DNA from 2 places in the Clostridium amazonense genome. Region 2 is predicted to be linked to the other one. Evidence: a T-box and tRNA genes for the amino acid it is inferred to sense, from the RefSeq annotation. Region 2 holds a T-box; the other holds one or more tRNA genes.
The links. The T-box of region 2 lies ahead of thrS (threonine--tRNA ligase). A T-box ahead of a tRNA ligase gene usually reads a tRNA of that ligase, here a tRNA-Thr.
Positions count from the first base shown of each region.

Region 1: it has a tRNA-Thr gene. The T-box ahead of thrS (threonine--tRNA ligase) is inferred to sense a tRNA for this amino acid. The anticodon was not compared.

Region 1 is NZ_JBWKMH010000010.1:21,463-24,901, reverse strand. It holds gene rpsJ (30S ribosomal protein S10) at 1-26, opposite strand, end outside; gene tuf (elongation factor Tu) at 441-1,634, opposite strand; tRNA gene AC07E4_RS04475 (tRNA-Thr) at 1,716-1,791, opposite strand; gene sigH (RNA polymerase sporulation sigma factor SigH) at 1,882-2,532, opposite strand; gene AC07E4_RS04465 (NYN domain-containing protein) at 2,598-3,107, opposite strand; gene rlmB (23S rRNA (guanosine(2251)-2'-O)-methyltransferase RlmB) at 3,123-3,439, opposite strand, start outside.
Region 2 is NZ_JBWKMH010000023.1:223,406-226,844, forward strand. It holds gene AC07E4_RS09205 (YaaA family protein) at 1-729, shown strand, start outside; T-box leader at 1,388-1,611, shown strand; gene thrS (threonine--tRNA ligase) at 2,022-3,439, shown strand, end outside.

The DNA of each region.
Region 1 (3,439 bases), on a different contig from region 2:
CTGATTCTTATTTTTTGTTTTGACATTGTTTTCCCTCCTTTTCATCGCACGCTATACTTCTTACGCGCAACAGCGGATGTTCTGTAAACTGTACCGGGTGTTGCACCGTCTTTTAGACAATGCCTCGAACAGTAAAACTCCGTCGCCCAATTCATGATCAGGCATGCTCGGTGAAGAATTCCCCGGAAGTCCGGCAACCTCTTACCTCATCGCTGTTACCACTTTGCAACTTCTACATTATATCGTATTTAAGTTGCATTTACAAGTATTTTTTTAAATTTTATTTAATAGTTTTTATTACTAATTTTTAGTATACTAATAATTATTTTTTTTATTAATTAAGGAGAAGGGCGTCCCCTTCTCCTTAAAACCTAGGTATTATATTATCATGTATACACTCTTAAGTCAATTTTTTTTGACTTGAAATTATTGGTGTTATATTACTCTATTATAGAAGTAACAACTCCTGAACCTACTGTTCTTCCACCTTCTCTGATCGCGAATCTTAATCCCTCATCCATTGCTACTTGAGTTATTAATTCAACGTTCATGTCGATGTGATCTCCTGGCATTACCATTTCCATTCCTTCTGGTAATTTGATTGATCCTGTTACGTCAGTTGTTCTGAAGTAGAATTGTGGTCTGTATCCATCGAAGAATGGAGTGTGTCTTCCACCCTCTTCTTTTTTAAGTACGTATACTTGACCTACGAATTTTTTGTGTGGGTGTACTGAACCTGGTTTAGCTAGTACTTGACCTCTTTCGATGTCTGTTCTTTGTATTCCTCTTAATAATGCTCCGATGTTATCTCCAGCTTCTGCTTGATCAAGAAGTTTTCTGAACATCTCTACTCCTGTACATACAGTTTTTCTTTTCTCTTCGCTTAATCCAACGATTTCGATTTCTTCTCCAACTTTTAGAATTCCAGTTTCAACTCTTCCTGTTGCAACTGTTCCTCTTCCTGTTATTGTGAATACGTCCTCTACAGGCATTAAGAATGGTCTATCTGTTGCTCTTTCTGGTGTTGGAATATAGCTATCTATTTCCGCCATTAAGTTCATGATACATTCTGTTGCTGCTTCATCTGTTGGGTTTTCTAATGCTTTTAATGCTGATCCTGTTACTATTGGAATATCATCTCCTGGGAAGTCATATTCGCTTAATAACTCTCTTACTTCCATTTCTACTAATTCTAGTAATTCTGGATCGTCTACCATATCTGCTTTGTTTAAGAATACTACTATGTATTGTACTCCAACTCTTGATGCTAGTAGTATGTGCTCTCTTGTTTGAGGCATTGGACCATCTGCTGCTGATACAACTAAGATAGCTCCATCCATTTGTGCAGCTCCTGTTATCATGTTCTTAACATAGTCTGCGTGTCCTGGACAATCAACGTGTGCATAGTGTCTTGTATCTGTTTCATACTCAACGTGTGATGTATTGATTGTGATTCCTCTTTCTTTTTCTTCTGGTGCTTTATCTATTGCTGAATAATCAAACGCTTCTGCATAACCTTTGTTTGCTAGTACTGTTGTGATTGCAGCTGTTAATGTTGTTTTACCGTGGTCTACGTGTCCTATTGTTCCAATATTAACGTGGGGTTTAGTTCTTTCAAATTTTTCCTTTGCCATTTCTAATTCCTCCTTTTAATCTTTTATTGATAATATTTCTTCTATAAACTCATCCTGGTGTGTTGCTATCCTTAACGAGTTTGGAGCCCATAATCGGGATTGAACCGGTGACCTCCACCTTACCAAGGTGACGCTCTACCTACTGAGCTATATGGGCATTTATTCTTAATATTTTCAATAATTTCTTTTTAAATTTGCTGTATATCAGTTATTGATTATACAATATTCATATGCTGTTGTCAATCAGTCATCTTCTTTTATTCAAACATTTTTCTAACTTTCTTTTTACTCTTTGAAGAGCATTATCTATAGACTTAGCTTGCCTATCTAAATCGCATGCAATTTCTTGATAAGACTTGCCATCCAAGTATGACATTAGAACTTCCATTTCCAACTCTGACAACACTTCGCCTATTTCATTTTCTATATTTTCTATTTCTTCCTTACTTATAACCAATTCTTCTGGATCAGATATTTTAACACCTGAAATTATATCCATAAGTGTTCTTTCTGATTCTTCATCATATATAGGTTTATTTAGAGAGATATATGTGTTTAAAGGTATATGTTTTTGTCTTGTTGCAGTTTTAACCGCCGTTATAATCTGCCTTGTCACACACAATTCAGCAAATGCTTTAAAAGATGATAGTTTATCCTCTCTAAAATCTCTTATAGATTTAAATAGACCAATCATCCCTTCTTGATATATATCTTCCCTATCTGCTCCTATTAAAAAGTATGACTTAGCTTTGCCTCTTACAAAATTTTCATATTTTGATAACAAATACTCCAATGCTTGTTTATCCCCATTTCTAGCTAATTCCACTACTTCTTCATCAGTTTTTCCTGAAAATTGAGATTTAATTCCTTCTTCACAACCCCTTTTCTCCAACAGCATCCCCTCCAAAACAAATATGACCTCAAATTGAATTATACATTATTATCCAGTTGTGTCAAGTTTGATTATTTTCCACGTCTCATCTTCTCAAAAATCTCTAGAATGTCATTATCTAACATATCAGAAAATAAATTTCTATTTTCAGAATAATTTTTTTCATACTTTTTATTAATTTTTTTATCTATGTCAGTTACCTGATGATAGAATTCCAAAGAAGACACTCTATTAGCACCTCTTTGAAATGTAATTTGTTGTTCTATCGAATCAGACGTAACTACATATACTTCAAATTTTTTTCCTATCATATTCACTTTCTTTTCTATATACATATCGGCTGTTTCGCCCTCTTTAGTGAATATTACTGTAACCTTATCTCTTTTTTCTTTTTTCTCACATGCTCCTTTAACTAAATGCGCGTCATAAACAATTTCTATTTTGCACCCACAAAACGCTGCATAATTAAGCATTATATCAAGTAGTTTCGCCCTAGCCGATTCATAGCTATAGTCTTTAATATTTCTAAGTTCTGGCCAACTATTTATTACATTATATCCATCAACAAATATTCTTTTCACGTTTAACAACAAAAACTATTTTAGTTTTTGCTTTAACACCTCGTACATTAACATTCCGCCAGCAACAGAGGCATTTAAAGAAGTTATTTTACCAACCATAGGAATTTTAATTAATACATCACATTTTTCCTTTGTTAATTTTGATATTCCTCTTCCTTCACTACCTATTACTAATGCTACAGCTCCACTAAAATCAACATTGTAACAAACTTCACCTGACATATCTGCACCATAAACCCAAAGGCCTAATTCTTTTAATTCATCTATTGTACTATTTATATTAGTTACTTTTGCAATCCTCATGTGTTCAGTTGCTCCAGCTGAAGTTTTGT
Region 2 (3,439 bases):
ATAGATTTAAAAATAGATAATTCTGAGTTGATTTTTCATAAGAAAACAAAGGAAATTATAGAGATACTTAAAAATTATACAATAGATGAATTAGCCACTTTAATGAATATGTCTTTAAATTTAGCAAAAACAAATTATTATAGATATGAAAAGTTTTATGATGAGAATGTTAAAGAAATGTATGGAATACTAGCTTTTAATGGAGAACTATATAAGGGATTAGAAGCTGATAATTTAAAAGGGGAAGATATTGATTTTTCACAAGATAATTTGAGAATATTATCAGGACTATATGGAATAATTAGACCTTTAGATAAGATTAAGGAATATAGATTAGAAATGGGTACAAAACTTAAAAGTAATGTAGCTGATAATTTATATGGCTATTGGAGAGAATCACTAACAGAGTACATAATAGATGACATAGGTAAAAGCAGTGGAGATAAAATTTTAATTAATTTAGCATCTAGTGAATATAGTAAAGCTTTAAACTTAAAAGAAATAAATAGTAAGTTTAAAGTTATAAATATTGATTTTAAAGAAAATAAAAATGGAAAATTAAAATCTATAAGTATGTATTCTAAAAAAGCAAGAGGCAAAATGACTAGATATATTATTCAAAATAAAATAGATAAACTAAATGAAATAAAAAAATTTAATGAAGATGAATATGTTTTAAACGTAGAATTAAGTAATGATGAAAATTTAATTTTTACTAGAAATATTTAAATTCAAATCAAAGATAGCCAAGGTTAAAACCTCAGCTACGAGGGAAAAAGGCGAAATTGTATCAATCTATGTAGGCGAGAATTCATTCTTGCAAAACGTTACTTGTACATATTATTTTCAATTTGTAATCTGTTAGGGACTGACTCTACTTGTCGTGATAAATATATCTCTTAAAATGGTTATTAATTATAAAAAGATAATTAGCCTATGATATGTCTGTCCCTCTTGTTGATTAGTATATTTAAAGATAAAACTAATAAAATTTAGCAAGGATACATTACCGCCAAGACTAAAACCTTAGCTACGAAGGAAATTAGAATTTGATATTAAAAGTCCCAACATTTGTAGGCGAGAATTCATTCTTGCCTAGCGACATTTAAATATATTACTTTTAAATTTTCAACTGGTTTCAAATAAAAAACTAGAAATTAAATACAAATTTAAGATTATTAAATGATAAATGTATAAATTAAAACTTTAGCTTAGAAAACTATAAAAATGTAAAAAAATTTTAGAAAATAGCTAAATTTTTATAAAAAAATGCGGTAACATATTTACAAATTAATTTTATTATGGTAATATAACTAAAAATATAGATGAGTAATTGCGATTTATCTATACTTAACTTTGTGCACAAAGATTTATTAAATTTAAGATTAAATATGCTATGATAGGAAGAGTATTGTAGAGTACAGTTTAAAGAGAGGAAATATTATTAGCTGAGAGTATTTCTAAATATGTCTATAAGAAAACTACCCTGGAGCTATGGTTTAGTAACTGTTTAGTGAAATGCCATCGGTTAGATGCCGTTATTAAGATGAGAAGAATTGAATTTAAAATTCAATTTGGGTGGAACCACGAAGTGTAACATTCGTCCCAAGATCGGGATGGATGTTTTTTTTATACTCAAATTTGGAATTTTATATGGGGTTCCAAGCTGAAAAATGAAATTATTCAAATATCAAATGAGAATAATGTTAATAAAGGAACAGTAATTATTTAAAACGTTATTCATAAAAATTTCTAAATCAATTTTTAAATAAATACTAATTTAAATAATTCCTGTTTCTTGATGAAAGAAAAAAATTCAACTTATAAATGTGTTATTTAAAATTTGAACCCTATATGATTTAATTTTAAAAAGTTAAATAAAACCTAGTTTTTAATATAATGTTTTAAAATATATGGAATGAAATAAATAATATTGTGAAAAGAAAATTCATAATCAACAAAGAAATGTGAATTTTAAAATTAAAGTAATTTAAAAAAATAGTATATTGGAGGAGAATTTTATGAAAAATATTAATATAAAACTTAAAGATAATTCAATAAAAGAAATAGAAGAAAATATGAGTATATACGATCTTGCAAAGTCAATCAGTAATAAGCTTGCAAAGAATGCTATAGTGGGAAGAGTAAATGAAATATTAGTTGATTTAAGTTATTTATTAAAAAATGACGATAAAGTTGAAATTTTAACTTATGAAGATGAAGAAGCAATTGATGTTTTAAGACATTCAACAACTCATGTTATGGCACAAGCTGTGAAAAGACTTTATAATGATGCAAAATTAGCCATAGGACCTTCCATAGCTAATGGATTTTATTATGATTTTGATGCAAATGAAACTTTTTCAGAAGAAGATTTAGAAAAAATAGAATTAGAAATGAACAAAATAATAGATGAAGATTTAAAATTTGAAAGAATTGATGTTTCAAGGGAAGAAGCATTAAATCTTATGAGAAACAAAGTAGAACCATATAAAATAGAGCTTATAGAAGATTTAGAAGAAGGTCAAAATATATCTTTATATAAACAAGGAGATTTTATTGATCTTTGTAGAGGACCGCATATACCTTCAACAAAATATATAAAAGCATTTAAACTTTTAAGTGTGGCAGGAGCCTATTGGAGAGGTAGCGAAAAAAATAAAATGCTACAAAGAATTTATGGTACTGCATTTGAAGATAAAAAATCATTAGAAAAATATTTAAAAAATTTAGAAGAAGCTAAAAAAAGAGATCATAGAAAACTTGGAAAAGAACTTAAAATATTTACAGTTATGGATGAAGGCCCAGGATTTCCATTTTTCTTACCAAATGGTGTTGTTTTAAAAAATACTTTAATAGATTTTTGGAGACAAGTTCACAAGGAAAATAATTATGTTGAAATAGAAACACCTATAATGCTTAATAAAAAACTTTGGGAAACTTCAGGACATTGGTATCATTATAAAGAAAATATGTATACTTCTAAAATAGATGATGAAGAATTTGCATTAAAACCTATGAATTGTCCAGGGGGAATGCTTGTTTATAAATCTGAATCACATTCATATAGAGATTTACCATTGAGAGTTGCTGAACTTGGAAGAGTTCATAGACATGAGCTTTCAGGTGCACTTCATGGACTTATGAGGGTTAGAGCTTTTACACAAGATGATGCACATATATTTATGTTGCCTGAACAAATAAAGTCAGAAATTAAAGATGTTATAAGACTTATTGATAAAGTTTATTCTCAGTTTGGATTTAAATATAATGTGGAACTTTCAACAAGACCTGAAAATTCTATGGGTAGTGATAAAGAATGGAATCTTGCAGAGGCTTCTTTAAGTGAAGCATTAAACGAAGAAAAGATTGAGTATAAAATAAATGAAGGTGATGGTGCTTTTTATGGACCTAAGATAGATTTTCATCTTGAAGATAG